2 regions of the Halomonas sp. OfavH-34-E genome follow, and region 2 is predicted to be linked to the other one. Evidence: predicted binding sites of a transcription regulator. Region 2 holds the regulator's gene; the other holds the start of a gene.

Region 1 (20,641 bases), on a different contig from region 2:
TGCGGCCCCCTGGGGGCCGCTCAAGCAGTCCAGCAGCCTGGCGATTTCCTGGGGGGCGCGTACTTCCTCGAATTCTTGTTGGTCCGGCACCAGCGGGACTCCTCGACGACATCTGGCATACGTTGTCTCGGAGTATCGGCCGAAGGTGCCGGATCTTTAGGCTGACAACCTTGTTCAGGCTAGACACTCGGCGGGGGCGTGACACCGATCAAGCGTTGTCAGGCCTGGGAGTGACGCTTGCGCCGCGAGCGGTCGATGGCGTCGCGCTGGCTGGCCAGGCGATGCTCGCCGAGAAAGCGGGTCAAGCGCTCGAAGGGCATGGGGTGGGCCAGGTGGAAGCCCTGGAAGGCGTCGCAGTGATGCTGCAGCAGGAACTCGTGCTGGGCCTCGTGCTCGATGCCTTCGGCCACCACCATCAGTTCCAGGTGGTGGGCCATGGCGATGATCCCCTGGAGGATGGCGCCATCCTCCTGGTTGTCCGGCAGTCCCTGGACGAAGGTGCGATCGATCTTCACCGTGCTGACCGGCAGGTGCTTGAGGTAGCCAAGGCTCGAGAAGCCGGTGCCGAAGTCGTCGATGGCCACCTCGACACCCATGTCGCGCAGCGACTGCAGCGTCTCGATGGCGTTCGGGGTGTCGTGCATCAGGATGCCCTCGGTCAGCTCGAGGGTGAGCTGGTGGGCCTCGATCCCGGTCTGGTTCAGGGTGTCGCGTACGGTCTCGAGGAAGTTGGCCCGGCGGAACTGCAGCGGCGACAGGTTGACCGCCACCGCCAGGCCCTCGAGGCCGGCCTCGTTGAGGAGCTGCAGGTCGCTGCAGGCGCGGGTCAGCACCCAGTGGTTGATGGCGATGACCTGGCCGGTCTCCTCGGCCAGGGCGATAAAGTCCTGGGGCGGCACCTGGCCGCGTACCGGGTGCTCCCAGCGCAGCAGCGCCTCGACCCCGATGATCGCCCGGTGGTTGTCGAACACCGGCTGGTAGTGCAGGCGTAGCTGGTCACCGTCGATGGCGGCCTGCAGATCATGGCGCATCGCCACCCGCTCGTTTACCCCCCAGGTGATGTCCTGGCTGAAGTGCTGCAGCGCATTGCGTCCCTGGTGCTTGGCCTGGTACATGGCCATGTCGGACTGCTGCAGCAACTGCATCGGTTCGATGGTGACGTCGCTGGACACCGCTACCCCGATGCTGGCGGTAACGTGCAGCTCATGCTCGCCGACCCGGTAGGCCTGGGCCACCTTCGGCAGCAGACGTTCGGCCAGGGTCACCGCCTGCTCGGGCTCGTCGAGGTCCGGAAGCAGCACCACGAACTCGTCGCCGCCGAAGCGGGCCACGGTATCCCCGGGCCTGAGCGCCTCGGTGAGCCGCTGGGCGACCTGGATCAACACCTTGTCGCCGACGTCGTGGCCGAGGCTGTCATTGATCGGCTTGAACTCGTCCAGGTCGATGAACAGCACGCCAAGGTGGTGGGACTGGCGCTTGGCCAGGGCGAAATCGTGGCGCAGACGATCCTCGAACAGGGCGCGATTGGCCAGGCCCGTCAGGGCGTCGTGGCTGGCATGGTAGGCCAGGCTTTCCTCGTAGGCCTTGTGCTCGGAGATGTCGTGCTGGACGCCGACGAAGTGAGAGACCTCGCCATCGGTGTCCATCACCGGCGAGATGTAGAGGTCGTTCCAGAAGGCCTCGCCGTTCTTGCGGTAGTTGAGCAGGGTGGCGCGGACTTCGCTGTGGTTTGCCAGCTGGCGGCGAATACGTGCCACCACCTGTGGATCGCTCTCCTCACCCTGCAGGAAGCGACAGTTGCGCCCCAGCACTTCTTCCTCCGGATAGCCGGTCATGCGCATGAAGGCCGGGTTGGCGTAGATGATCGGCAGCTCCGGCGAGCGCGCATCGGCGATCACGATGCCATTGATGCTGGCCTCGACGCTGCGCTGCAGGATGCGCAGCTGGGTCTCCTGGGCGTGGCGCTCGGTCACGTCCTTGGCGATGCCGAAGGTTCCACTGATGTCGCCGTCGATGATGATCGGCAGGTTGGTGATGTCCATTACCCGCCTGCCCAGCGGAGTAGTGATGGGCAGGGTGTAGCGGGTGACCTCGCCCTTGAGCGTCTTGCGCACCGCGTCGCGCACCCAGGAGCGATCCGATTCCTTGACGAAGACTTCGTAGTGCCGCCCCAGGATGTCACCCAGGGGGACCCCGGTGAGGGTCGAGCAGGTGGTGTTGGCGGCGACGAAGATGCCTTCGTGGTCGAGGGAGTAGATGGCGTCGGGGTTGTAGGTGAACAGCGAACGGTAGCGCTGCTCGCTCTGGAACAGCGCCTGGCGGTCCTGGTCGCGCTCCACCGCCAGGGCGACCAGCTCCAGGCAGCGCTCGATACGCCTGCTGGGCTCGGCCTGCTGTGCCGGCATGTGTCGAAAGAACAGGCTGACCACCCCCAGCAGACGTTCATCGCTGGCGACGACCGGATAGGCCCAGCAGGCCATCAACTCGCCGTCGCGCAGGCGCGGGTGCACGCCGGCGCAGGCCGGGTCCTCGGTGATGTCGTCGCTGGCCCGGGGGGCCCTCGCCGCGGCGGCGCTGGCCCAGGTGCCGAAGGTGCCGCCCACCGGGGTTCTGGCGAGCAGCGGTGCCATCTCCGATGGCAGGCTGTGGCCCGCGGTCAGGCTCAGGGTCTCGCCGCCGGGGTCCAGGGTCAACACGGTGGCGATGGCATTGGGGAGGTGGCCCTCGAACAGTCTGCAGCAGGCCTCCAGGGTCTCGCTCAGTGGCGCCTCTCGGGCGATCATCGACTGGATGCCCTGGTAGCTTTCGAGCTGGTCCTGGGCGGCCACCAGGCTCTGGGTCTGCCACAGCAGGGTGCGCATCAACGACAGGCTGATGGCCAGGCTGTAGGACATGATCAACCCGATCAGGGTGATCAGCGCCGGCAGGCTACCCGCCAGCCACCAGTCACTGTCCGGGCCTGGCAGTGCACGCAGGGACAGGGTGCGGCCGTCCAGCTCCAGAGTGTTCTCGGCCAGTCTGGGAAGGGTCGGGTCCTTGACCTCCCAGGTGTCTTCGCCGAAACCGCACCACCAGACACCCTGGCTGTCGGTGATGGCCAGCAGGGTGCGGTCGGCAACGCTGTGGTTGCTGGGGGCCAGGGTGCCGGGCAGATCGATGCAGGCGACCAGGCGTAGGTCGTCATCGTCCAGGGCCCTGACCATGCGTGCCGACGTCGCCAGCGGGTTGTCGGGCAACTCGAGCTGTAGTTCCCCGCGGGCCGGCCTGGGCAGTGCCTCGCTCAAGCGGCAGACGCTGTCCTGAGCACGCCGTGAGCGCAGCCATAGCCGCTGGTCGCCGCGATACAGCGCCAGGCTCTCGAGGCTTTGTACGTCTCGCAGATAGAAGGTGATGACGTCGGCCAGGGTATTGGCGTCGGTCGTCTGCTCGCCGGCACGGTTGGCCAGGCGGTCGAGCCAGCGCTGGTGTAGCGCCATCTGACCGCGTGTGCGCTCTTCGATGTTGGTCAGGGTATTGGCGGCGTCCCGCTGGACGTGGCTCTGGCGCACATGGTTGAGCGACAGCCAGGCCAGGCTGCTGAGCAGTACCCCGGCACAGGCCACCGCGATGCTGGCGCGTTGCAGGTGCAGCGGGCGGTTGGGCGGGCGTGAGGCCGCCACCAGCGAGGCCGGGCCGGCGATCAGGTAGAGCAGACACACCGCCATGGGCGAGGTACTGCGGGTCACCTCCCAGACTTTGGGTGCCTGGCCAGGAATCACCAGCCAGACGGTAAAGATCGCGCCGATCAGCAGCAGCAGCCCCCCCGACAACCGCCACCAGAAGGGGCCCTGGCGATGCTCCACCCCGATCATCAGGGCCACGCAGCCCGGCAGCATCGCCAGGCCCGCCCAGCTGGTCATGCGCGGACCGCCGGTCAGCAGCGACTGCACGTCGGCAGGGCCGCTGGCGACCAGGTCATGGACGATGGCGTACAGCGCCAGCAGCAGCATCATCAGGCCGCAGACGCTGCGGCCACGCGGTCTGCGCAGTACCTGCAGCAGAACGCCGCCGCCGCCAGCGAGGCTTGCCAGCGCCACATCGGGGACCAGCAGCGGCTGTTCCACCGGGTGGATCAACCAGGCGGCGAGACCCGCAGCGCCGACCATCAGCAGTCCGCTGGAGGCCATCAGCAGCCAGGCATCTTCCGCCACATCGCGCAGTCTAAACGGCATCCTACCCACGACCCCCTTGGCGACCCTGCTTCCGGGCGCTCATTTCCTTGTCCTTCCGACGCTATGACGAAGACTCGCCATCCTCACAGCATGGCAGGCGACAGCGTTGATAGCGGCCACCGTGGTGCGTCTACCGCCCGAGGCAAAGGCGCCTTTGGACGATCGGTCCGGTATCCCTGGACGCGTTTGCTCGAAATGGCACCAAAACAGTCTTCAACATACCTCAATCACCCACGAGTGCTAGCCCCTGATGTCAGCATCCACCACCAGAGTCAGCGTCCAGTAAGGGCGCGAGGGGGACAACCGTAGAGAAGATGCGTCAGCGAATAGGCACAAAGAAGGCACGGGAAAGCATGCAGAACAATCACAGACCCGATGGAAGGCGGGTAAAGAGCCGGTAAAGAGCGTGTGAATACCCGGTACGTGCAGGCGCAGGCCTGATGCAGACCTGATGAAAAGTGGGCGCAGCCCTGGTAAAGAACCGGCGCAGACCCGGTGAAAAGCAGCCGCTGGTGGCCCAGCAGGCGGTCAAGCCAGAGCCCTGGCAAGAGTCCAGGAAGAGCCCAGGCAAGAGCCCTGGTAAGAGCCTTCCAAAGAAATTTGCGGGCTAGGGCTAAAGCTTTTCGGCGAGCCACCGATAAAGAGGGTAACGGCCAACGGCGCCGTTGCGGCAGGCCAAGACGGTCCGCCAATGGAGCCCAACTCTTTAAGGAAGGATGACACCATGTCCGTGATCAATACCAATATCACTTCCATGATTGGTCAGCAGAACCTCAACGCGTCCAAGAGCGCCCTGACCACCTCCATGGAGCGCCTGTCCTCCGGCCTGCGCATCAACAGCGCCAAGGACGACGCCGCCGGCCAGGCCATCGCCAACCGCATGTCTTCCAGTATCACCGGTCTGGCTACTGCACAGCGTAACGCCAATGACGGTATCTCTGTCGCCCAGACCGCTGAAGGCGCGCTGAACCAGGTTAATGACAACCTGCAGCGTATCCGTGAGCTGAGCGTTCAAGCCCAGAACGGAACCAATTCTGATTCTGACCTTGAATCTATCCAGAACGAAATCGGCCAGCGTCTTAATGAAATTAACCGAATTTCGGAAGAGACAGATTTCAATGGCGTAAAGGTACTGTCCGAAGGGATTTCACCGATTTCCATTCAAGTGGGAGCTAATGATGGTGAAGCCATATCTATTGATCTAGAAACTATCAATCAGAATACGCTTAGCCTGGATAACTTTGATATTACATCAACGCTATCAGAACTTTCCGCAGGCGATGGTCAATTTTCCTCGGCTGCCGTTAGCTTCACTAAGGCTGACATGCAGGCTAACGCCTCAGATCCTCTTACAGATGTAAACATTGACTCAACAGCAACTGGTGGCACGCGTACAATTACAGACTCACTCGGTGCAGACTTAACCGAGAATGACTTCCAAATTCGCCAGTACGATGGCAAGAATTACGCCATTGGCGTTGCAAACAGCGCTGATGGTAAGGTTTTCGAAATTTCAACTTCTGTGGATGCGAGCGATAACCTAACTATCACCCTTGGCAATGAAGTTACTGGTGACCTGGCTTCTGCTGCTGGCGATAAAGGTACATCATTTTCCTTCAATGCGGGGACTTCTGGGCTTACTATCGGAAACCAAGATATCTCTCTGTTAACTGATGGTACAGACAAGTTCGCGCGAGTAGAAGCTGGAGACGGGACTGTAAGCTACTATAACGTTACGTCTACAGGTACTGCTTCTGCGAGCGGTGACGTATCTGTGACGCTTGGCGCAGCTGTGACCAACGAATTAAATGGGAAAACCCTAGATCCGATGGAGACTCTCGACGATGCACTTAGCAAAGTTGATGCTCTTCGTTCCGACCTAGGTGCCATACAGAACCGTTTCGACTCTGCTATCACCAACCTTAGCACCACCGAGACCAACCTGTCTGCCGCTCGTTCGCGTATCGAAGACGCTGACTATGCAACAGAAGTGGCCAATATGACCCGCGCCCAGATCCTGCAGCAGGCCGGTACCTCCGTGCTGGCCCAGGCCAACCAGGTGCCGCAGTCCGTGCTGTCTCTGCTGGGCTAAGGCTAGGAGGGTTGTCAGCCCTCGGCTGACGTGCTCCTTCGCGGGTCGCGCCTTTGCGGCCCAACCCCGACAGGCGCCTCTGGCGCCTGTCGGCATTTATAGGCCCGGCCAACCTTGTTGCGGCTATCTCGGCAACGGCAGGCCCGGTCACGGCAGTCTCGGTCACAGGCCCCCCCATCAACAGCTGTCTTGGCCCCAGGAGTTACGGATGAATAGCCTCAACTCGTTAAGCGTTTCGCAGGATGTCCTGGTCGATGGTGTCCTGGTCGAAGGCGCCGTGGAGGCTGTCTCCGACGAGGCCCTGTTGGACGCGCTTGCCCGATATCAGGAGGTGGTGGCCTGGGCGAGTGAGTTAATCGAGCGCTTTGAGGCGACGGGTATGCAGGACGCCATGGGCGAGGACTGCCGCCATCTGCTCGAAATCCATCGGCAGGCCTTGGTGGGGCAGGCGGAGCTGGCATTGCGACTTGCCTGAAAAGTGCCTGCGCTCCTCGAGCCTTTTCCCGTCCCAGCGTGACGCCTCCGCATCCCTGCTTCTCTTCCATCTCTCAACCCTTTGTCTATCCTCTGTCTTCCTTCTGCACGCTCACTTCCTCTTTTCGCCTCTCTTCATCTCGCTCTCTCTTCTCAGGCCCTGTCTTCTCACGCTCCTGTCTTTTCTCTTTCCTTTCTCCCCACTCCCCTCTCGCCTCTCCCCTTTCTCTCCTCCTTCTCCCCCCATAACAATAGCCAGCCGGGCTGAGCTATTCATCGTATCTATCTTTCGCAAAGGTCAGTGGGCGACGCCTAAGCCATTCGCCTGGCACCCCTGGTGCTGCTTCTGTCTTGAACTTTTTATACTCCACATTGTAGCGACAAAAAATCAACAAAAACAGTTGATTGCAATAATCTCTTCCGCATCCACTAAGACGTTTGTCTTATCTCTCATTCCTTGTATTCACGTGGCTCCTCAACTAGCTTCTCCCTCACTAGCTAAATTCATCTGATCAATTGTCTCGATAACCGCATACAAATACATTCAAGGAGTCACTTGTGGATGCATCCTCTACCGCGGCGGCTGAGCAACAGTCGGCGCCGGAAAAGTCCTCTTTTCTGCACAGGGGCATGACCTTGCCCTTTGTGCTGATCGTCACCTGCTTTGCCGCCTGGGGTCTCGCCGGCAATCTGACCGACCCCCTGGTGTCGGTGTTCGGCTCGGTGTTCTCGATGAGCGCGCTGCAGGCGTCGCTGGTGCAGTTCGCCTACTACGGCGCCTATTTTGCCCTGGCGATCCCGGCGGCCTGGATCAATTCGCGCCTGGGCTACAAGGGTGGCGTGCTGATCGGCCTCCTGCTGGCGGCCACCGGGGGGCTTCTGTTCATGCCGGCCTCCCAGATGATGACCTACTCGATGTTCCTGGTGGCGCTGTTCACCCTGGCGGCCGGGCTGTCGATCCTCGAAACCTCGGCCAACCCCTACGTGATGGCGATGGGCCCGCGCGAGAACGCCACTCGGCGGCTGAATTTCGCCCAGTCCTTCAACCCGGTGGGGTCGAACCTGGGGGTGTTGCTGGCCGCGGTGTTTATCCTGCCCCACGTCAATCCGGCCACCGCCGAGCAGCGCGCCTCGCTGACCCAGGAGGCGCTGACCGAGATGCAGTCGGCGGAATTGCAGGCGGTGATGGGCCCCTACATCACCCTGGCGCTGGTCTATGTGGTGATCGCGATCGCCATCGCCATGGTGCGGGTGCCGCGCCACGAGGCGCTGATGGCGGACCGCAAGAGCGAGACGGTGGCGCTGTCGGGGAGTCGTCTCGGGCGGCTGGTGCGTAACCGTCGCTACGCCTTCGGGGTGGTGGCGCAGTTCTTCAACGTGGCCGCCCAGACCTGCACCTGGACCTTCACCATCCACTACGTGACCGAGGCGCTGGGCGTCGGCAGTGAAGAGGCCGGCTACTGGCTGCAGGCCTCCTTGCTGGTCTTCCTGGTGTCGCGCTTCGTCATGGTCGGGGTCATGGGTCGGGTGGACCCGCGCAAGCTGATGACCGGGATGTGCGTGCTCGGCGTCGCGCTGTCGCTGGTGGCGGTGTTCAGCGGCAACCTGATCGGGGCGGTGGCCCTGGTGCTGCTGAGCGCCTGTATCTCGCTGCTGTTCCCCACCATCTACGGCATCTCGCTGGAAGGGCTGGGGCAGGACACCAAGTACGGCGCCGCCGGCCTGGTGATGGCGATCGTCGGTGGCGCCCTGGTGCCGCTGGCCCAGGGCTGGCTGATCGATATCACCTCGGCCCAGACCAGCTACCTGGTGGTGGCCGTGTGCTTCGCGGTGATCGTGGCCTTCGGTATCTATGTGCAGCGTCATCCGCGGCCCGAGACCAGCAACGAGGGTGATCTGGCCTGAGCTGGCGTCTCTTGAACTGGCAGCGCCTTAACGCGAATCGGGGGTGTCCCGCAGCACCACGGCGACCTGAGCGAGGTGAGTCTGCATGGCGGCATGGGCGCCCCTGGGGTCGCCGGCGACGACGGCATTGAGGATGGCCAGGTGCTCCTGGTGGGTGATGGCGATACGACCGCCGAGGTGGATCGATTGCCACAGCCGCATCCGCAGGGTCGGCCGCGACAGTGCCTCGAGCAGGGCGACCAGCACGGGGTTACGGGAAATCCTCGCCAGGCTGAGGTGGAACTCCAGGTCGGCGGCCATGGCGCCTTCGTGGTCCAGCGCCTGGATGGCGGGCTCGGCCTCGGCCAGTACGGCCTTCAGGCGCTCGATGTCCTCGTCGGTTCGGCGCAGCGCCGCCACCGCCGCGGCCTCCACCTCCAGCGCCTGGCGCACATTGTGCAGGTCGCGGGACGAGGTCCCGGCCTGGATGCCCGCCCAGAACTCCAGGGGCTTCAGCAGCAGCCCCGGGTCCAGCGAGGTGACGGTGGTGCCGGAGCCCTGGCGGGTCTCGAGGATGCCCATGGCGACCAGCGCCCTGACCCCTTCACGCAGCGAGCTGCGCGAGACAGCGAAGCGGGTGGCGAGGATCGACTCGACAGGCAGGCGGTCGCCGGAAGCGATTTCACCGGAGACGATCATCTCCTGGATGCCTTGCACCACCACCTCGTACTGGGAGGGGCGGCGTTGGTCGCTGTCGGACGGGGGCGGCGGCGTCATGGCAGGGGCTCCGGCTCGGAAGGGGTGATCGAATCCCGCCATTCTATCGAAAACTTCGGCAGCACTTTAATACATCTGATGAATCTGGAGGACGATACGTGTCCGTCATCACCTCAATCGAACTGGTGGATCTGCGTTTTCCCACCTCGGACAGCAGCGACGGCTCCGACGCGGTCAACAAGGACGCCGACTACTCGGCGGCCTATCTCAGGCTGGTCACCGATGACCGCGCGCTCTATGGGTGCGGCTTCACCTTCACCATCGGTCGCGGCAACGAGATCTGCCTGCAGGCCATGGAGGCCCTCGCCCAGCCGCTGGTCGGCCGGGACGCGGCCGAGGTCTGCCGGTTCCCGGGGGCGATCTATCGTGAACTGGCCGCGGATTCGCAGCTTCGCTGGCTGGGCCCGGACAAGGGGGTGGTGCACCTGGCGCGGGCGGCGGTGATGAACGCCGTCTGGGACCTGGCCGCCCGGCATGCGGGAGTGCCGCTGTGGCGTCTGGTCTGCGAGATGGAGCCGGAGGTGCTCGTCGAGCAGTTGGATCTCAGCTACCTGGGTGACGTGCTGAGCGCCGAGGAAGCGGTGGCGATGCTCAAGGAACAGCGGCCCTTCCAACAGGAGCGCATCGCCGAGCTGAGCGAGCAGGGCTTTCCCTGCTACACCACCTCGGCGGGGTGGCTCGGCTATTCGGACGAGAAGCTGGCCCGCCTGTGCCGGGAAGCGATGGACGAGGGCTACCGCCATATCAAGCTCAAGGTCGGCGCCAATCCCGAGGACGACGAGCGTCGCCTGGGGATCGCCCGCTCGGTGATCGGCCCCGACGTGGCGCTGATGATCGACGCCAACCAGATCTGGGAGGTGCCCGAGGCCATCGAGCGGGTCGAGGCGCTTTCCCATCACGACCTTTTGTGGATCGAGGAGCCCACCAGCCCGGATGACGTGCTGGGGCACCGCAGCATCGGCGATGGCGTGCGCCCGCTCGGCATCGGCGTCGCCACCGGCGAGCACGGCATGAATCGGGTGCTGTTCAAGCAGTTGCTGCAGGCCGGCGCGGTCGACTACGTGCAGATCGACTCCTGCCGTCTTGCCAGCGTCAACGAGATCATCCCGGTGCTGCTGATGGCCAGGAAGTTCGGCAAGCCCGTCTGCCCCCACGCCGGCGGGGTGGGGCTGTGCGAGCTGGTCAATCATTTGGTGATGATCGACCACATCGCGGTGTCGGGGCCCGTGGACGGTCGGGTGGCCGAATTCGTCGATCACCTGCACGAACACTTCGTCGACCCCTGCGTCGTGCGAGATGGCGCCTATACATTGCCGCGTGAGCCGGGGTATTCCGCCGAGATCAAGGCCGAGACGCTGGCGGCCTGGGCCTGGCCGAACGGCACCGAGTGGACCCGTCGGCGCCAGGCGGTGCCGGCATGATCCGCGGCCCATTGCTCAATCCGCCCTTGCTCAAGGGCCTGGCCGCCGCCGGTCATGGCGCCAGGGTGCTGGTGGCCGACGCGCTCTATCCGCATTCGACCGGTGCGCCGCCAGCGGCGAGCCGGGTCTACCTCAACCTGTGCGAGGGCATGGTGCCGGTGCTGTCGGTGATGGAGACGCTGGCCCAGGCGGTGTTCGTGGAAGAGGTCACCTACATGGCCGACGCCGAGGGCGGCGCCTCGGAATCGGTGGTCGAGTGCCGCCAGCGGCTGGCCGACCACCGCCATGGGGGAGGCCAGCAGATCGCCTGGTCGAGCCTGGATCGCTGGGCCTTCTATGACGCCTGCCGCGGCCCAGAGGTGTGCCTGGTGGTGGCCACCGGCGAGTGCCGCCCCTACTCCAACTTTCTGCTGACGATAGGCGTTCCGTGATGATCGATACCCACCTTCACGTCTGGGATACCGGTGCGGTACGGATTCCCTGGCTCGCCGATGCGGGCCTGCCCGCCAGGGCACCGATTCCCGATGGCCAGGACCGCCGCTACGTGCTGGTCGAGGCCGACGCCCCGGACCCCGCCGAGGAAGCCGCCTGGCTGATCTCGCTGGCCGAGCAGAACCCGCGGGTTCACGGCGTGGTGGCGAGCGTCGCGCTGGAGCTTCCCCAGGCCGAGCGGGCGCTGGCGAGTCTGGCCGAGGTGCCCCAGGTGGTCGGCGTCAGACGCCTGCTGCAGGACCGCGAGCTGTTTGATTCGACCGCCCTGGTCGAGGGCCTGAAGCGTCTGGCCGACTGGGGCCTGCCCTTCGATGCCTGCGTCAGGGACCGAGAGCTGCCGCGCCTGCTGGCGTTGCTCGAGCAGGTGCCGGAGCTGACGGTGGTGCTCGACCATATGGGCAAGCCGAACCCGCGTGATGGCGTCGTGCGAGACGCCTGGAAGCGCAATCTGGCGCGCCTGGCCGAACTCGACAGGGTCCACTGCAAGCTGTCCGGGCTGCCGGCGGAGTGCCGCGACGCCGACGAACTCGAGCGCCACGCCGCGGACATCGTCGACGTCGCCCTCGAGACCTTCGGTGCCGAGCGCTGCCTGCTCGGCAGCGACAGCCCGATCAGTCAGGACCCGAAGGACTGGTGCGAGCGGGTGCTGGCGCGGGTGCCCGCAGAAAAGCGCCAGGCCGTTGCCGAGGACAACGCCTTGAACATCTATCACAGGAGAGATGCCCGATGACGACATCGCCGATCGCCAGCCGTCTGCCACCCAAGCTGCGCCGTGCCTTCGAAGGCCTCGGCGTCGGTGCGGCGCAGTTCGGCAACATGGGCAAGGTCACCCCCGAACAGGACTGCCTGGCCGCCGTGGACACCGCCTGGGAGCTGGGGCTGCGGTTTTACGACACTGCCCCGCACTACGGGCTCGGGCTGTCCGAGCAGCGCTTGGGCAAGGCGCTCAAGGGCCGTTCGCCGGACGACTACGTCATCTCCACCAAGGTGGGGCGCCTGCTGGAGCCCAACCCTGCCCCGCAGGGCAGCGACGAGGCCAACGGCTTCCACGTGGCCGATGACCTGACCCGGCGACGTGACTACACCGCCGATGGCGTCAGGCAGAGCCTGGAGGCCTCGCTTGCGCGCCTCGACATGGCGTCGGTGGACATCCTCTGGATCCATGACCCGGAAGAGCCCACGGATCGCTTCGAGGAAGCCCTGACAGGGGCCGTCCCCGAGCTCGAACGCCTGCGCGAGCAGGGCAGGATCGCGGCCTGGGGCGTGGGCTCAAAGGACGCCGGCATGCTCAAGCGCTTCGTCGACCAGGCCAGGCCTGACCTGATCATGCTGGCCGGTCGCTACACCCTGCTGGAGCAGGAACAGACAGGACTGATGACCGCCTGCCTGGAACGTCAGGTCGGTGTCGTCGCCGTCGGCGCCTTCAATTCGGGCCTGCTGGCGCGTGACGAGCCTCCCGCCGACGCCTGGTACGAGTACGGCCAGGCACCAGAGGCGGTGCTCGAACGTGCCCGCGAACTCGCCGCGGTGGCGCGAGCCCACGGCGTCAGCCTGCCGGCGGCGGCGCTTGCCTTCCCGTGGCGCCACCCCGCCGTGGTCAACGTCATGGCCGGAATGCGCTCGCCTGAGCAGGTGAAGCGAAATCATGCATTGGCCTCGTGCGATATCCCCGAGGCCTTCTGGAACGAACTGCAGGCGCGAGGCCTGCTGAAGGAGAACACATGAAGCTGTTGCGCCGTGGAACGATGGGTAACGAGATGCCGCTGGTCGAGGTCGAGGGCGTGCTCTACGACGCCTCGCCGGTGGGCGACTTCGGGCCAGGCTTCTGGAAGGACAACGGCGTGGCGCGTCTTCGCCAGCTGCTGGACGCCGGACGGCTGACCGCCGTCGAGCTTGCCGACGAGGTTCGCCACGGCTCGCCGGTGGCGGCGGTGGGCTCGGTGATCTGTATCGGTCAGAACTACGCCGCCCACGCCGCCGAGTCCGGCGCCGAGCCGCCGAAGCAACCCATCGTCTTCTTCAAGACGCCCAACACCGTCGCCGGCCCCGACGATACCGTCACCATCGCGCGCGGTTCGGAAAAGACCGACTGGGAGGTCGAGCTTGCCATCGTGATCGGCAGCACCGCCAGCTACTGCGACTCGCTGGAGGAAGCGGCCAGTCATATCGGAGGCTATGTGCTCGCCAACGACCTGTCGGAGCGCAAGTTCCAGCTCGAGGTCTCCGGCGGCCAGTGGAGCAAGGGCAAGTGCAGCCCGGGCTATATGCCACTGGGCCCCTGGATCGTGACCGCCGACGCCTTCGATCCCGCCGATGTGGGCCTGCGCTCCTGGGTCAACGGCGAGCCACGCCAGGACTCCCGCACCTCGGACATGATCTTCGGCTGCGCCGAGATCGTGCGTGATCTGTCGCAGTACATGCAGCTCGAGCCCGGCGACGTCATCTCTACCGGAACCCCCGAAGGGGTAGCGGTCTCGGGGCGCTTCGACTACCTCAAGCCGGGCGACGTGGTCGAGGTGGAGATCGACGGCCTGGGCCGCCAGCGTCAGACATTTCGTGCCTGGGAGGGCTAATCCATGACAGCTCGATTCGAAGGACGGGTGGCCATCGTCACCGGTGGCGCCTCGGGCATCGGTGCGGCGATCGCCGAGTGCCTGGCCAGTGAGGGCGCCCGCGTCGCCGTACTGGATCGCGAAGATCCCGCCAATCAACACCACTGGGAAGCGTGCGATGTCGCCAGCAGCGAGCAGGTAGAGCGCGCGGTAACGGCGGTCGCCAGTGCGCTGGGGCGTATCGACATCGTGGTCAACAACGCGGGCATCGGCGCCCAGGGCGACGTCGCGGGCAACCCGGACGAGGAGTGGGCGCGCGCCTGGGAGGTCAACGTCGCCGGCATGGCGCGGGTGTCTCGGGCGGCGCTGCCTCATCTGCGCGAGTCGGACGCCGCCGCCATCGTCAATATGGCGTCCATCGCCGCCACCGCGGGGATTCAGCAGAGGGCCCTGTACTCGGCGACCAAGGGCGCCGTGCTGGCCCTGACCAGAGCCATGGCGGCCGATCACCTGCAACAGGGCATTCGGGTCAACTGTGTCTCGCCCGGCACCGCGGATACCCCCTGGATCGGCCGCTTGCTTGCGCAGGCGCCTGACCCCGAGGCCGAGCGTGCCGCGCTGGAGGCCCGCCAGCCCCACGGACGGCTGGTCGCCGCCGCCGAGGTGGCTCAGGCGGTGGCCTATCTGGCCGATCCCGCCAATCGCTCGACGGTGGGGGTCTGTCTGCCGGTGGATGGTGGCATGGACGCCCTGCGCCTGCGTCCGCGCTAGTCCTGTTCATGTGAAAAACGTTCATGTCGGTCCTCAAGAGTACGCCGGCCTAGCCGATAGTGGTTATATTAGGTAATGCGCACCGCTTACCTCTATCTGGGCAGGGCTCATGGCTAAGGATCGATCAGCGGGCTTGGGCCCGACGACGCTGTTGCAGGCGGCTTCCGCCGGCAAGGTCGCCCGGCATCCATCGGTGGTGGCGGGGCTGGTGCTTGACCGCGCCCCGGTGGGGCTGGCGCTGATCGATGCCAACGACCGCCTTTTATGGGCCAACACTGCGCTGACGGAGTTGGCCTGTCCCACCGGTGGCGAGCTGCAGGGCCGCAACCTCAACGAGCTGTTTCGCCCCTTCGTCAATCTGCTGGGGGAGCGGGGCAGCTACCATACCCTGTCACCCGGCGAGGACTGGCAGCAGGCCTGGCTTGCGGTGGATGACAGCGCCAGCGCCCGGCTGGGGCTGATGTCCTGCGTGGCCTTCGACCGAGGCGCCGATGCGTCTCTGGACAGCGGCACCGATCCGCTGATGTGGCTGGTCACCTTCGTCGATCTCGACGCCGACGCCGACGCGGTACTGGATCGCCGCCATGCCGATATCGGCAACGTGGCCAGTACCTGGATCTTCGAGGACCGCCTGTCCCACGCCTTCGATCGCGCCGACCGTCTTGGTCAGCGCCTCGGCGTGATGCTGGTCGAGCTGCACGGCCTGTCGCGCATCCTGGTGGACCATGGTGGCGAGATGGCGTCGCGGGTGTCGCGCCGGGCCGGACGCCGACTGGTCAACGTGCTGCGCCGGGAAGACAGCGTGGTGCAGATCGATCGCGAACGCTGGGGGGTGCTGCTCGAGCATCCGGTCACGCCGGAGACCATGCAACTGGTGGCCGACCGCTGCCTCGAAGCGCTGGAACCCCCCTTTACCCTGCCCGGCTATCAGCCCGCCTTGATCGAGCCGCGCATCGGCATCGTCCTGTGTCCGGAAGACGGCGAGGAAACCGGCGAGCTGCTGGCCCACGCCGAAAAGGCGCTGGAAGAGGCCGTGCCCGGAGGTTTCGCCTTCTACGACGGCAGCCTGCAGCGTCTGATGGAGCGCCAGCAGCGCTTCCGTCACGAGCTGCAGGAAGCGCTGATGTTCCCCGATCAGCAGTTCTTCCTGGTGTATCAGCCCCAGTTCGATCTGCTCACCCGGCGCTGCTGCGGGCTCGAGGCGCTGGTGCGCTGGCGCCATCCCCAGCGTGGCGAGGTGGCGCCGGCAGAATTTGTCGCGCTCGCTGCCGATATGCAGCTGGTCGACCGGCTAGATCGCTGGGTGCTAAAGGAAGTCGTGGCCCAGCGCCGGCGCTGGCGCGAGGCCGGCTCCGAGCTGGGTGACTGGGATATCTCGGTGAACATTCACCACCGCCTGCTGGATCAGGCCGGCTTCGATGGCCGCGCCCTGGATCTCTACCTGCGCCAGCTATGCGAGTCTGGCGCGAAGGGGGAGGCGGGTGCCCAGGAAGAGGCGGGCGGCCACTATCGCCACGAGTGCCTCGACTGGTTGTGCCTGGAGGTGGATGGCGCGGGGTTGTTCGAGGTGGGCCACCGCCAGTCCCACCTGTTAAGGCGTATCGTCGCTTTGGGCGTGCGGCTCGGCGTCGATGGGCTGGGCCGCTCCCCGGTGGATCTGTTCGGCATGGCCTCGCTGCCGGTGACCCTGGGCAAGCTGGGGCCGGAGACCCTCAAGACCCTGGCCGATCCCTCCACCAGCATGCGCCAGAGCGTGGCGGCGCTGATGCGCTGCCTCGAGGCGCTGGAGTTCGTCGCGGTGGCGGTCGGGGTCGAGACCGCCGAACAGCTCGATACCATCAAGGCGCTGGGGCTTGTCCGGATTCAGGGACGTCTTGTCGGTGCGCCGCTGGAAAGCGAGGCCCTGGTGGGCTGGGCGGCCTCCGGCGCGCATCCCGCGATAGCGATCTGAGCCAGGCATTGATGCCGCCAAGGTGGCAGGGTCGGGCAGGTGTTTCCGAGAGGAGGCGTCAGGCCCGATGTCGAGAGTCCAAGCTGAGAGCCCAAGCTGCGAGCCAAGACCTTGAACCAGGAAATCAGGCCGAGACGTTGAGCCGAGAGGGTTGCAGCCGGGTGCGGCCGTCGGGCTGGTAGACGCTGGCGTTGGCGATGCGGTGGATCTGGTCGAGCATGCGCTGGTTGTGCTCCATGCGCAGGGCCAGCAGTTCGCCACAGCGTAGATTGGCGCGGGAGACTTCCCTGGCGAGTGCCATGGTGGCCTGCCAGGCGGCTTCGCAGCCGGCGTCACGGGCGGCTTGCAGGGTGCCCTCGCGGTCGTCGGGGTAGCCCAGTCGGCACTGCACCTGATGGCGGCGCGCCTCCGTCTCGGCAAGCCTTTGCTGGATCTCGGACTTCTGGCCGGCGAGCGCCACCAGCGCCTCGCTGTCGACCTGGCCCTGGACCAGGCACTCCTGTTCCTCGCCCAGCAGGGCCAGCAGCTCGGCGAGTCGCTCACGCTGCTGGTCGAGCAGTCGGGCAAGACTCACGACTGCGAGCCCTCTGAGCCATCGCCGAGCATGTCGCGGACGCTGTCGATCAGGCCGTCGGCGATGCGTTCGGGATGGATTTCCAGGCGTCCCTCGCGGATGGCGTCACGAATCTGTTCGACCCGGGCGCTGTCGATGTCCTGGCTGGTGTCCGCCGCCGGGCGGCTCAGGTGGGCCTGGGCACCGGCTTCGACACCGGCGCCAGCGGCTTTTTGTGTCTCGCTTTGCTGGAGCTTGTCGCTCTGCTGCGGCCCCTCGCTTTGGGCGGGGCGGGTCAGAGGATGTTGCGAATCGATCTTCACGGGCAAGGCCTCACGAGAATGGCGATGGGACCAGGCGCTGGCTGTCGCCGTTGATCCGAATGTCTGCGTCTATGTACATCATCGGCCGCAAGAACAAGAACTTTAGGTCTGGCGCACCAGCCAAATTTTTAACACCGTATTGCCGAGCGCAGCCGCTTCGTGGACATGTCCTGAGCGTTTTACGAAAAGTCGCCGAGCGAAGGTTAGACAAGGCAAAAATCGGAGAGACAGCGCAGTTTACTAGCAGTAAATGAGTATGTTGACCGGGCTGGCGCACCAGCCGGTTTTTAACGCCGTATTACCGAGCGCAGGCACTTTTCATCAACGTCCTAGTAGGTTACCGCCAGCCGGCCGTGTTCGACCACCCGGGCGTCGAGGATCTGGCGCCGATCCACCCTTACCCGCACGACATCGCCGAGGCCGCCGGCCTCCAGCGCCTCGCCCTGGCGGCTGATGCGAAAGCCCCGGCCACTGGCTTCCACCGCGACCTGCTCGCCGCGTCGCACCAGCTTGGGTGATGTCAGCTGATGGGCCGACAGCGCCTGACCCTGGCGAATCCCGCGTCGTGCGATCTGACCGATGGCCGCCTGTGGATCGGTCAGCGCCTGGGACGGCAGACGGCTTACGTCGAAGCGCTCGCTGGTCAGCATGTCCGCGCTCAGGCGCTCGCCGGGGGCGATGTCCCGCGCCGCCACCAGTCGCTCGCCCAGCCGGGTGATTTCTGCCTGCAGATAGCGGCTGCGATGGCGCTCTCCCTCGCAGCGAAGCCCCACCGAGACGCGTCCGGCCAGCCGACTCCCCGCCCGGGGCAGGAAGGGCTCGGGCTGGCGGCAGTCGGCCAGGCTCGCCGCCGGCGGGAATACCTGGATCTCCAGATCGCCCGGACGGGCGCCGTCGGCCAGGGCCTGCTCGAACAGAAAGCTCTCCACCCGTGTCAGCGCTTCGCCGGTGCCCGCATCGACACCGCCGTCATCGACCGCCTGGCCGCTGGCCTGGGCGACGCTGGCGGCAAAGCCTGAGCTTACACACAGCACCAGCGCCGCCCGGGCGATGACCCAGGACAGGGAAGCAGTGGCTTGTACAAGAGATGAGGATCGAGACATCGGGATACCGGTGGTCGGTGCGATCTTTAGCGCCCGGGGCCGTTTGAAGGGCACTTTCCTGGCCATTCAAGGGCGCTTGCCTGGCCATTCAAGGGCCATGGCACACCAGTGTAGAGAAGCCGGCATCGACGCATGGTCTGAAATGGGCGTGGTAATGGGGGCTGTTCACGGCTTTGTGCAGACAGGGGGCTGGGTATTCTTCATCGTCGAACCCCTTGTCTCTTTGTTCCCTTGCTTACGGAGCGCACCGGGATGATCGATCAGCTCGAGGCCTCGCTCGCTTTTCACCAGCAGGCCCTGTCGCTTAGACAGGAACGCCAGAAGGTCCTGGCCAGCAATATCGCCAATGCCGATACCCCCGGCTACAAGGCACGCGACATGGACTTTTCCCAGGCCCTGGAAGCCGCGACCAAGGGGGCGAATCAGCCCGGTCTGGCCCTGGCGCGGACGTCCAGTCACCACCTGTCGGGTCATGGCCAGGCCATGTCGCTTGGCGGCAGCGAGCTCAAGTACCGCGTGCCGGAGCAGGCCAGCCTCGACGGCAACACCGTGGACATGGACCGCGAGCGGGCCGCCTTCACCGACAACTCGGTGCGTTACCAGGCCGCGCTGACGATCCTCAACAGTCGCATCCAGGGCCTCAAGCAGGCCATGCAGCCCGAGCAGTAAGCCCGGTCCATCTCAGTTTCCAAGCAGGGAGAGCGCCCCATGTCGATGTTTTCGATCTTCGATATCTCCGCCTCGGCGATGTCCGCCCAGGCCCAGCGCATGAACGTCACCGCCAGCAATATGGCCAACGCCGACAGCGTGGCCGGCCCCGACGGCGAGGCCTACCGCGCCCGCCAGGCGGTGTTCGAGTCCCGCGCCGCCAGCGATGGCATCGGCGGCGTCGGTGTGCGTGAGGTGGTCGAGGACCCCTCGCCGCTGCGCCAGGAGTATCGCCCCGAGCACCCGCTGGCCGATGACGCCGGCTACGTGGCGATGCCCAACGTCGACCCGGTGGGCGAGATGGTCAACATGATCTCCGCCTCCCGCTCCTATCAAGCCAACGTCGAGGTCATGAACACCAGCAAGCAGCTGATGCTCAAGACCCTGACCCTGGGCGAGGGCTGATCCCATGGCCAACACCATCGATGCAAGCGTTTACCAATCGGTCAACGCCGCCACCGCTCAGGCCAGCTCCAAGCAGGCGTCCGACGAGCTCGGCGACAACTTCATGACCATGCTGGTGACCCAGCTTCAGAACCAGGATCCGCTCAACCCCATGGACAACAGCGAGATGACCTCGCAGCTGGCCCAGATCAACACCGTGTCCGGCATCGAGTCTCTCAACGAGACCATGTCGTCGATCACCGGCCAGATCAACGCCGGCCAGGCGCTGCAGGCCACCGGGCTGATCGGCAAGGGCGTGCTGGTGCCGGGGGATCGCATCGTCATGGCCCACAACGATGAAGGCGCGCCGGTCTCCACGCCCTTTGGCGTCGAGCTGGAAAGCCCCGCCGCGGAGGTCAAGGTGACCATCACCAACGAGTCCGGTGAGGTCATCAACAGCTACAACCTGGGCCCGGCCTCCGCCGGGACCGAGTCGTTCCAGTGGGACGGCATGACAGGTGAAGGCGTGGCGGCCCCCGAAGGTGCCTATCACGTCAGCATCGAGGCCACCGGTGTCGAGGGCGAGGAGCTTGCGGTGACCGCGCTCAACTACGCCCAGGTCGGCGGGGTGTCCCCGGCGGATGACAGCGGCCAGGTGCAACTCGATCTGGGTGCCGTCTACGGGCAGGTGGCGCTGAGCGATATCCGCCAGATTCTGTAGCGAACGCAGGATGACCGTCGGGTCATCGACGCAGGGAAACGTATAAGGAGAGTGACATGGGTTTTTCACAAGCGCTGAGTGGTCTGAACGCCGCCGCCGACAGCCTGGACGTGCTGGGCAACAATATCGCCAACTCCCAGACCGTGGGCTACAAGAGCGGTAGTGCGCAGTTCGCCGACGTCTTCGCCAACTCCCAGATCGGCCTGGGTACCAAGGTCTCCACC
Region 2 (10,587 bases):
CGACGCCGCCCGCACCTACATCCTGCTGACCATCGGCGACGGACTGGTGGCCCAGATCCCGGCGCTGGTGATCTCCACCGCCGCCGGCGTCACGGTGTCCCGGGTCAACACCGACCAGGACGTCGGCCAGCAGATGATCAGCCAGCTGTTCGTCAATCCCAAGGTGCTGATCCTGGCGGCCGGGGTGATGGGCCTGCTGGGCCTGGTGCCGGGCATGCCCAACCTGGTGTTCCTGCTGTTTACCGTGCTGCTTGCGACCCTGGCCTGGTGGCTGACCCGCCAGTCCGAGAAGCGCCTGGTCGAAGAGCAGGAAAGCACCGCCCCGGCGCCCCCCCCGGAAGCCCCGGAGGCGAGCTGGGACGACGTCCAGCTGGTCGATACCCTGGGCCTGGAGGTCGGCCACCGGCTGATTCCGCTGGTCGACGCGCGCCAACAGGGGGAGCTGCTTGGTCGGATCAAGAGCGTGCGCAAGAAGTTCGCCCAGGAGGTCGGCTTCCTGCCACCGGTGGTGCATATCCGCGACAACCTGGAGCTGGAGGCCTCCACCTACCGGGTCACCCTGAAGGGCGCCGAGATCGGCCGCGCCGAGGCCTGGCCCGGGCGCTGGCTGGCCATCGACCCCGGCCAGGTGTCCGGCGAGCTGGACGGCACCCCGACCCAGGACCCGGCCTTCGGCCTGCCGGCGGTGTGGATCGACGCCAGCCAGCGCGAACGCGCCCAGGTCTACGGCTACACCGTGGTCGACGCCAGCACCGTGGTCGCCACCCACCTGAACCACCTGCTGCACCGCCACGCCTCCGAGATGCTGGGGCGCCAGGAGGTGCAGAAGCTGCTCGACAAGCTCAGCACAGAGCAGAAGTCGCTGGTCGAGGAGGTGGTGCCCAAGGCGCTGTCGCTGACCGCCTTCACCCGGGTACTGCAGCAGTTGCTGGACGAGGACGTGTCGATCCGTGATCTACGCACCATCCTCGATACCCTGGCCGAGCACGCGCCCCATCAGCAGGACCCCAGCGAGCTGACTGCCCTGGTGCGCATCGCGCTCGGCCGCGCCATCACCCAGCAGTGGTTCGCCGGCCAGGAATCGCTCAACGTCATCGGCCTCGAGCCCCAGCTCGAACAGGTGCTGCACCAGGCCATGAACGGCAACGGCGCCCTGGAGCCGGGTCTGGCCCAGACCCTGATGGACCAGACCGAGGCGGCGCTGGGCCGCCACGAGGCCACCGGCGAGCCGCCAGTGCTGGTGGTCACCCCGAGCCTGCGCCCGGTGCTGGCACGCTTCCTGCGCCGCCGTCTGCGCCATCTGGTGGTGATGTCCCAGGCCGAGATCCCCGACGACCGCATGCTGCGCGTCACCCATCAGGTCGGGGGGATGTGACCATGCTCCCAGCCTTGATCCTTGCCCGGAGAACCCAGTGTGCGCCGAGACGCCTGGCGGCACTCTCCCTGCTGGCGCTGTGGCTGATCGCCAGCGGCGCCCAGGGCTTCCCCGGTGCCTGGACCGCCAACGCCCCGCGCATGACCGTCGCCTCGAGCCAGCTCGACCAGTCGTCGCGACCGCTGACGCCGCCCTCCGCCAGCGTCGAGGGCGTGATCGAGCGGGTGGTGTGGCGCTATCGCACAGCGCCTGGCGCCCGCCTGCAGGGTCGCCTGTGCCATGGACAGCGCTGCCTGCGCCTGAAGGCCGCCCACGGCAGCACCGAACACTTCGCCGGCCTCGACGCTGCCGGCCCCTTCGTCTTTCGTTTTCGTCTCCTGGATGGTGAGTCGCCGCTCGTTGTCGACGGCATGAGCGTGATCGTCAACCACCGTTGAGGCTGTCCCAGAGGAAAGTGCCATGTACACCGCACAAGGCAGAATGGAGCATCAGTCCCAGCTCGAAGCCTACCTCCCCATGGTGCGTCGCCAGGCCCTGGCGCTGCAGGTCAAGCTGCCCGCCGGGGTCGACCTGGATGACCTGATCCAGGCCGGCATCGTCGGCCTGCTGGAGGCGCTGGGGCGCTTCGATGCAAGCCAGGGCGCCCAGTTCACGACCTTCGCCAGCCAGCGGGTGCGCGGCGCCATGCTCGACGAACTGCGCAGCCGCGACTGGCTGCCGCGCAGCGTACGCCGCCAGGCCCGGGCACTGGACGAGGCCACCCGCGAGCTGCAGCAGCGCCTCGGCCGCCCCCCGGAGGAACACGAGATCGCCGAGGCGCTGGACATGGACCTGGTCAGCTACCGACGCCTGTTGAGCGACGTCAACAATGGCCAGCTGATGCCCTTCGAGGAATTGCTCGCCGAAGGCAACGAGCATCGCTTCAGCGACCAGATCAGCATGGCGCCGCTGGCCGAACTGCTCGACGGCGAACGCCGCGAGGCGCTGGTCGCCGCCATCGCCGAGCTGCCCGAGCGGGAAAAACTGCTGATGGCGCTCTACTACCAGGAGGAGCTCAACCTCAAGGAGATCGGCGCCGTGCTGGGGGTCAGCGAGTCCCGGGTGTGTCAGATCCATAGCCAGGCGGTGAGCCGACTGCGCGCGCGATTAAGCGAGCACTGAGCCGCTTCGACAACTCAGCGAAGAAAACAAAAGAAGAAAGCGAAAGAAGAAAACCACTGGAAAAACGGAAGGTTAGAAAGAGCGGCCGACTAAAGGGAACAGCCACCCCATAGCCATCTCTTATCAGGATTATCGGACCATTCAATTTATCCAATTGCTCGTTTCTGCGTAAGGTGAGCCCTGTCTTCAGACAATACACCCATCGCTCAAAGGAGACGGGAATGTCCCTGATCAACACCGAAGTCAAGCCGTTCAAGGCCACCGCTTACCACAACGGCGAGTTCGTCGACGTCTCAAGCGACGACATGAAAGGCCAGTGGAGCATCGTCTTCTTCTACCCGGCCGACTTCACCTTCGTCTGCCCGACCGAGCTTGGTGACCTGGCGGACAACTACGAAGAATTCAAGAAGCTGGGCGTCGAGATCTACAGCGTCTCCACCGACACCCACTTCACCCACAAGGCCTGGCACGACAGCTCCGAGACCATCGGCAAGCTGCAGTTCCCGATGATCGCCGACCCGACCCTGACCATCTCGCGCAACTTCGAGGTACTGATCGAGGAAGACGGCCTGGCCGAGCGTGGCACCTTCGTCATCGACCCCGAGGGCAAGATCCAGATCGTCGAGATCAACGCCGGCAACATCGGCCGCAACGCCGAAGAGCTGCTGCGCAAGGTCAAGGCTGCCCAGTACGTCGCCGCCCACCCCAACGAGGTGTGCCCGGCCAAGTGGAAGGAAGGCGAAGAGACCCTGGCGCCGTCCCTGGACCTCGTCGGCAAGATCTAAGCCTTGTCCGCAAGATCTGACACTTGTCCGCCAGATCTGACACTTGACCGAAAGTGTCTTGAGCAAGATGTGACTGCGCCAAGGCTGGCTGACTCAGCCTTAGTGTCCCTTGTCGCAGTCACGGCGCCTCGCCAGAGGCGCCCGTCACCCCTGAGGTGACACCCTTTTCCCCACCGGGTCGTTCGTCTCGGTCGTCCTACCAGTCGCTTATGCGAGATCGGGCCCTTCGGCCCGGTGGGGATTCTGCGGCCCAATGATCGGCCAGTTCGCCGATACCGGCACTACGCTCCCGCCGCAGACTACCATTTTCCGATTTTTATCAGGATTGCCGCTGTCATGTTGGACGACTCTCTCAAGCAACAGCTGAAAGCCTATCTCGAACGTGTCACCCGCCCCTTCGAGCTTGTCGCCACCCTCGATGACGGCGACAAGTCCAGGGAACTCCACGGCCTGCTCAGCGACATCGCCGCGCTCAGCGACCACATCAGCCTGTCCACCGAAGGCACGGACCCACGCACGCCGTCGTTCGCCCTTTATCGTGATGGCGCCCCCACCGGGGTGGTGTTCGCCGGCATCCCCATGGGCCACGAGTTCACCTCGCTGGTGCTGGCACTTCTGCAGGTCGGCGGGCATCCGCCCAAGGCCAGCGCCGAGGTGATCGAACAGATCCAGGCGCTGGACGCGGACATGCACTTCGAGACCTACTTCTCGCTGTCCTGCCAGAACTGCCCGGACGTGGTCCAGGCGCTGAACCTGATGGCCATTCTCAACCCGCGGATCTCCCACGACGCCATCGACGGCGCCCTGTTCCAGGATGAGGTCGAGGCCCGCGAGATCATGTCGGTGCCGAGTGTCTACCTCAACGGCGAGCCCTTCGACCAGGGCCGCATGACCCTCGAGCAGATCCTGGCCAAGGTCGACACCGGCGCCGAAAAGCGTGAAGCCGAGAAGATCAGCGCCAAGGAGTCCTTCGAGGTGCTGACCATCGGCGGCGGTCCCGCCGGAGCAGCCGCCTCCATCTATGCCGCGCGCAAGGGTATCCGCACCGGCGTCGCCGCCGAGCGCTTCGGCGGCCAGGTGCTCGACACCATGGCCATCGAGAACTTCATCTCGGTGCAGGAGACCGAAGGGCCCAAGCTTGCCACCGCGCTTGAAGAGCACGTCAAGCAGTACGACGTCGACATCATGAACCTGCAGCGTGCAGAAGCTCTGGTGCCGTCAAGCGAGCCGGGCGGCGAGCACGAGGTGCGCTTCGCCTCCGGCGCCAGCCTGCGCGCCAAGACGCTGATCCTGGCCACCGGCGCCCGCTGGCGCGAGATGAACGTGCCCGGCGAGGCCGAGTACCGCAACCGCGGCGTGGCCTACTGCCCGCACTGCGACGGCCCGCTGTTCAAGGGCAAGCGCGTCGCGGTCATCGGCGGCGGCAACTCCGGCGTCGAGGCGGCCATCGACCTGGCCGGCATCGTCGCCCACGTGACCCTGTTCGAGTTCATGGACGAGCTGCGTGCCGACGCCGTGCTGCAGAAGAAGCTGCGCAGTCTGCCCAACGTCGAGATCATCTCCGGTGCCCGCACCACCGAGATCAACGGCGACGGCAACCGCGTCACCGGCCTGAGCTATGAAGAGCGCGCCAGCGGCGAGCTCAAGCAGGTCGAGCTGGAAGGTGTGTTCGTGCAGATCGGCCTGGTGCCCAACACCGAATGGCTCAAGGACTCGCCGATCGAGCTCTCCGAGCGCGGCGAGATCATCACCGACGCCCATGGCATGACCTCGGTCCCCGGCATCTTCGCCGCCGGCGACGTCACCACCGTGCCCTACAAGCAGATCGTCATCGCCGTGGGGGCAGGTGCCACCGCCGCCCTCGGCGCCTTCGACTACCTGATTCGTCAGTAAGGTCGAGCCCTCGACCACGACAAAGCCGTGTTCCCTGAAGACACCGTCTGGCTTTCCTGGCCGCGGTGTCCACGACCAGGAAGGTCGTGACTAGCCTGCCGCCCTTCGGGGCGGTTTTTTTTGGTCTGTTGGTCGTGCAGGAGAGACCAATGTCAGTTCGATGGTGTCAGTCGATGTTCGACCATGGCACTTGCGCGACCCGAATGTCAGCGGAAGACAGCTTGCCGACGGCGTCAGCGTCGTTAGTTCGACGGCGTCAGCCGGTTTTCGACCATTGAACTTGCTCCGCTGATGTCCGGAAGGCACTCGCCCTGGGCCAGTCGCTCAAGGATGCGTTCTTCCTGGCGCTGCAGTTCCAGGGTGTGGTCGATCACCGCGTCGACCTCGGAGGGCGGCAGCACCACCACGCCATTCTCGTCGGCCAGCACCACGTCGCCGGCGGATACCACCACCCCACCGACGCTGACCGGCAGGTTCATGGCGCCGCCCTGGTCGGCGAGCTTGGTGGTCAGCGACGAGACGCCGCGGCTCCACACCGGGAAGCGCTTTGCGCGCAGGGTCGCAAGGTCGGTGGCGGTGCCGTCGATGATCACCCCGGCCAGTCCCAGGTGCGAGCCGACCTCGGTCAGCACCCCGCCCCAGCAGGCGTGACGACGATCGCCCTGGCGATCGATCACCAGCACATCGCCGGGACGCAGAAGGCGCATGGCGTGGTTGAGCAGGGTGCCGTCTCCCGGCGGCAGCGACAGGGTCACGGCGACCCCGGCCACCCGCACCTCGTCGAGCTGGCAGCGGATCTCGGGGTCGATGAAGCCCTCTTCGCGGAAGTGGCCGATGGTGGCGGTCTCGCACTCGAGCAGGCGCTGATGGCGGGCGGGGTCCAGCGGGGCGGGCAGGTCAGCGATGGTGTACACAGCGTTTTTCCTTATATCAGGCTCGGCAGCCAGGTGATCAGTCCCGGCACCCAGTACAGCATCAGCATGCCGAACAGGAAGCACAGCACGATCGGCCAGGCGGCGGCGTAGATGGTCGGCATCGACACCGAGGGTGCCCCGCCCTTGACCGCGAACAGGTTGTAGCCGAACGGCGGGGTCAGACTGCCCACCGCCAGGTTGATCAGAAACAGCGTCCAGAACCACACCGGGTCGAACCCGTAGGCCTTGAGCAGCGGGGCGTAGATCGGAATGACCACCATCATGAAGGCGATCTGGTCGATGAACATGCAGGCGATAAGCGGGATCAGCATCAACAGCAGCAGCATCAGGCCGGTGTCCAGATCCATGGCGGTGGCGGCGGCCACCAGCCCGGAGGTGGCCCCGGTAAAGGACAGAAGCTGACTGAACAGCTTGGAGCAGGCCAGGATGGTGATGATCATGGCGCTGATCGACAGCGACGACAGCAGCGCCTGGCCGGCCATCTTGAGGCTGAACTTGCGGTAGTAGAAGGCCACCAGAATGGCCCCGAGCACGCCGGTGGCGGCGGACTCAGACGGCGTCGCCACCCCCAGCATCATCAGCCCCAGCACCGAGAAGATGATGATCGAGAACGGCGCCATGTTGGCCAGCGCCCGACCGCGCTGGCGCCAGTTGCCGCCGCCCGAGTCGTCCACCGCCGGTGCCCGCGACGGGTCCAGCATCATGCGCACCACCACGTAGGTCACGAACAACCCGGCCAGGAGCATGCCCGGAATGATACCGGCGATCAAAAGGCGAGCGATGGAGACGTCGACCATGGAGCCGATGATGATCACCAGAAGGCTCGGCGGGATGATCGGTGCAAGGCCGGCACCGCCGAGGATCAGGCCGATCGACAGACGGTCGTCGTAGCCACGCTGCTGCATCGTCGGCAGCGCCGAACGGCTGAGCATGGCGGTCACCGCCAGGGCCGAGCCGGACAGTGCGCCGAACAGCGTCGACAGGGCTACCACGAAGAAGTACAGGCGGCCCTTGATGCGCCCCATCAAGGTGTCGAGGGAATCGAAGATGACGTCGATGGAGCCCGATCGGAACAGCAGCTCGCCCATCAGCACGAACAGCGCGATGGTGGTCAGCGTCTCCGAGGTGACGGTGTCATAGACGCTGTTGGCAAACAGGCCGAAGCCGGCGCTGCCCATCAGCCAGAAGGTGCCGGCCACGTTGATCGCCAGAAAGGCCACAAACACCGGCACGCCGAGGGCGAACAGCCCCATCAGCAGGGCGACGGCCAGGCCCAGGGTGACATACCACTCCATCGTCTACGCCTCCTGCCGTGGACTGTCGCTGGGCCACTCGACGGTGGCGGGCAGCAGCGCGCGCCGCAGAAAGTGCAGCGCGGTGTTGGAAAAGCCGTAGCCGATAAAGCTCGACACCCACACCTTGGGGATATCGAGCCCCATGGCGGTGGTGGTGCCGCTGGCCAACTGGCGAAGGCTCTCGCTGATCAGCATCCAGGCCGCCAGCGCGCACACCGCCGCGGTCAGCAGCGAGGTGAAGCGCTCGAAGCCCTGTCGACGGGCGGCGGGCAGGCTGTCCTGCAGCACGCTGATGGCGATATGCCCACGGGTACGGGCGAGTTCCGGCATGGCCAGGCTGGCCGACAGGCACAGGCAGTAGGCGACGATGGAGCTCGACCACAGGGTCGGGGCGTTGAAGAAGTAGCGGGCCACCACTTCGATCCAGAAACACACGACGATGCCACACAGGGTGGCACCGCCGAGGTAGAAGCCGAATCGCGTGAGGCCATCGTGCCAACGGGCAAGGGTAGCCAGCATGGGAGCGATCCGATCAGGGGGTCATGTCGTTGCTTTCGGCGATCTCGCGCATCTTGGCCACCGCCTCCGGCGACTTGTCGAGGCCGAGCTGCCAGATGCCTTCGGTCACCAGTTCGTCGAGACGCTCGGCGTCTTCCGGGGCGAACTCGGTTTCGTGCATGCCGAGCTCCCGCAGGCGCGCCCATTCCTCGACCGCCAGTTCGTCGAGCACCCCGGCGATCTCGCTTTCCAGCGCCTCGCCCTGGGCCAGCAGCACCGACTGCTCCTGCTCGCTGAGGCCATTGAAGGTGTCGAGGTTCATCAGCAGGTAGGTGTAGGTCTGGCCGAAGGTGGGCTTGGAGAAGTAGCCCGCCACCTCGTGCCAGCCAAGATCCTCGACGCCGTTGAGGCCCCAGGCGGCGCCGTCGATGACGTTACGATCCAACGAGGAGTAGACGTCGCCGCTGGACATCAGCACCGGCGTGCCACCCAGGCCCTGGGTCACGTTGGTGTAGGTGGGGCTGCCGCGCAGACGACGTCCCTCGAGGCCCGGCGAGCCTTCGATGGGCTCCTTGAGCACGTACTGGAAACCGCTGGAGCCGAGCGGCGGAATCGCCAGAAGCTTCAGGCCGAGCTCGTTGTAGTGGCTGTCGATGAAGTCCCACAGGCCGGACTCGCGGGTCTTGGCGGGATCGACGAAGACACCGTCCATGGCCGCACCGACTCCGGTGGTGTTGGTGTGGTAGGCGCCGTGGGTGTAGAGCAGGTCGAACACCCCTACCGAGACCGGCTGCAGCTGTTCGAACGGCGGCACCACGTCGGGGCCATTGAGGCTGATGGAGACCTCGCCGTCGCTGGCGCCTTGGACCTTGTCGATATAGCGCTGGGCGACTTCGCGGGTGTAGGCCGAGGTCAGGTCGTAGCTCGACAGCATGCGCAGATCGGTGGCCTGGGCATCGGGTGACAGCGCCGACAGTGACAGGGCAGACAGCGACAGCGCGGACACGGTCAGGATGGAGCGGGAGAGTCGGGACAGGGAGCGATTCATGGTCTTCCTCGCGTTTATGGTTGTTATCATCCGTGGCCGAGGCGGGATGCGTCCGGCAGAAGGATCTTCGATACCACTTCAATCTAGTCAGGCCGACACACCGGGGTCAATGGAAAGGCACCGATCGAGTTTTTCGATTTTTAATATGTAGAATTTACGGAATTTATACAACAAAATGAAAATATAAAAACCAGAAAAATAAAGAGCACTATCTTGTGAAAAATCTCGTATTAAAGGGCTATTACCTCGAAGTATTTTACGCCAAACATGATAAGACAAAACCCCAATAACGCCTGATAAACCATATAATACAACGACCTATAGAAAACACCTTCCTTCGTATAGACGCCCACCCAGCTCCATCGTCGTTATTGCAACAGGCGACAATTTCGACACCCTATCGGCCACCTTTCAGCAGAAGAACAGCTCTTTCCAGCAAGAAGGGATCGACTCGCCTGGCCGGTTACCCTCGACCAGGCCGAAGCTGGCAGGAGGTAACCCATGCCCGGCAACGGCCGACGGTGTATTCTCTGACAACAGCTTGGCCAACCATACACAGGCCAACATCAGGGCGCCTTCGGCGAGGACAGATCGTCCGCACGAGCGCCTCTTGCTGACAGAAATGAAAGGAGCCGGTGATGCGGCCGATTCACGACACCCTGGACTGGAACCTGCTGCGAACCTTTATCGTCATCGTGCAGGAAGAGAGCGTGAGCAAGGCGGCGGTGCGCCTGTACCTGTCTCAGCCGGCGGTGAGCCTGTCGCTGAAACGGCTGGAAGAACGGCTGGGCCAGAAGCTGATCGAACGCGACAGCCATCGCTTTCGGGTGACCCAGGCGGGTCAGCTGGTGTACCGCGAGGCGGTGGATATCTACGCCAATGTGGCACGCCTGGCGGCCTCGGTGGGGGAGTCGGACCCGGAGGTGGCCGGCCACGTCTCGCTGGCCTTTATCACCGGTATCCAGTGTCGCTTTCTCGACAGCGTGCTGGCGGCCTTCCATCGTCGCTATCCACAGATCACCTTCGAAATCGAGGACATGTCGAGCCAGGAGGTGCAGCACGCCCTGTCACAACGCCAGAGCGCGCTGGGTATCTGTCTGGCCCAGAGTTGCCCGGACAACCTCGACAGTCAGGTGCTGGCGCGTCAGCGCTATCGGCTGTACTGCGGGCGCAGCCACCGCCTGTTCGGCCGCGACAGTCTGCCCATGGAAGAACTCAAGCAGGAGGCCTACGTGTCCTTCGGCAGCGAGCAGCTCGACGGGGTGCTGTCGCCGCTGGCGGTGTTCCGCGCCCAGCACGGCCTCAAGGGCCCGGTGGTGGGGCAGTCCAGTCGTCTGCAGGAGATCCAGCGCATGGTCATGGCCGGCTGGGGTATCGGCTGCCTGCCGGAGCACCTGGTAGCCCGGCAGGTGGCGGACGGCGAGCTGTGGCCGCTGCCGCCCTACGACGGCGTGGCCGATATCGACCTGCACCTGATGTGGCACCGCGAAGGCCGCGCCAGCGTGGCGGAGACAACCTTTATCGAGTTCTTCCTCACCAGCATGGCCAAGGTGCCCATGGAGCACCGCCTGACCACCGGTATCGACGTGGCCGACGC

Evidence for each region. The regulator FliA, encoded in region 2, starts transcription of late flagellar genes. The targets are predictions, from matches to a motif close to CTAAAGTTNNNNNNNNNNCNGCCGATA.
Region 1: flgM (flagellar biosynthesis anti-sigma factor FlgM) is a predicted target of FliA. The motif match lies at 17,581-17,607, and genes of this name have one in related genera.

The regions. Positions count from the first base shown of each region.
Region 1 covers NZ_JAMXRY010000057.1:11,642-32,282, reverse strand. The annotation lists gene NH448_RS19750 (hypothetical protein) at 1-90, opposite strand, end outside; gene NH448_RS23570 (EAL domain-containing protein) at 219-4,211, opposite strand; gene NH448_RS19730 (FliC/FljB family flagellin) at 4,936-6,303, shown strand; gene NH448_RS19725 (hypothetical protein) at 6,512-6,778, shown strand; gene NH448_RS19720 (hypothetical protein) at 6,890-7,054, opposite strand; gene fucP (L-fucose:H+ symporter permease) at 7,336-8,682, shown strand; gene NH448_RS19710 (FadR/GntR family transcriptional regulator) at 8,710-9,438, opposite strand; gene NH448_RS19705 (L-fuconate dehydratase) at 9,537-10,859, shown strand; gene NH448_RS19700 (RbsD/FucU family protein) at 10,856-11,290, shown strand; gene NH448_RS19695 (amidohydrolase family protein) at 11,290-12,081, shown strand; gene NH448_RS19690 (aldo/keto reductase) at 12,078-13,076, shown strand; gene NH448_RS19685 (fumarylacetoacetate hydrolase family protein) at 13,073-13,924, shown strand; gene NH448_RS19680 (SDR family oxidoreductase) at 13,928-14,674, shown strand; gene NH448_RS19675 (EAL domain-containing protein) at 14,808-16,625, shown strand; gene NH448_RS19670 (flagellar protein FlgN) at 16,750-17,199, opposite strand; gene flgM (flagellar biosynthesis anti-sigma factor FlgM) at 17,196-17,501, opposite strand; gene flgA (flagellar basal body P-ring formation chaperone FlgA) at 17,831-18,604, opposite strand; gene flgB (flagellar basal body rod protein FlgB) at 18,857-19,273, shown strand; gene flgC (flagellar basal body rod protein FlgC) at 19,313-19,717, shown strand; gene flgD (flagellar hook assembly protein FlgD) at 19,722-20,417, shown strand; gene flgE (flagellar hook protein FlgE) at 20,474-20,641, shown strand, end outside.
Region 2 covers NZ_JAMXRY010000081.1:763-11,349, reverse strand. The annotation lists gene flhA (flagellar biosynthesis protein FlhA) at 1-1,375, shown strand, start outside; gene NH448_RS22295 (flagellar protein FlhE) at 1,378-1,812, shown strand; gene NH448_RS22290 (RNA polymerase sigma factor FliA) at 1,835-2,536, shown strand; gene ahpC (alkyl hydroperoxide reductase subunit C) at 2,758-3,321, shown strand; gene ahpF (alkyl hydroperoxide reductase subunit F) at 3,658-5,214, shown strand; gene NH448_RS22275 (4-hydroxy-4-methyl-2-oxoglutarate aldolase) at 5,457-6,128, opposite strand; gene NH448_RS22270 (TRAP transporter large permease subunit) at 6,140-7,444, opposite strand; gene NH448_RS22265 (TRAP transporter small permease) at 7,448-7,963, opposite strand; gene dctP (TRAP transporter substrate-binding protein DctP) at 7,977-8,990, opposite strand; gene NH448_RS22255 (LysR family transcriptional regulator) at 9,629-10,587, shown strand, end outside.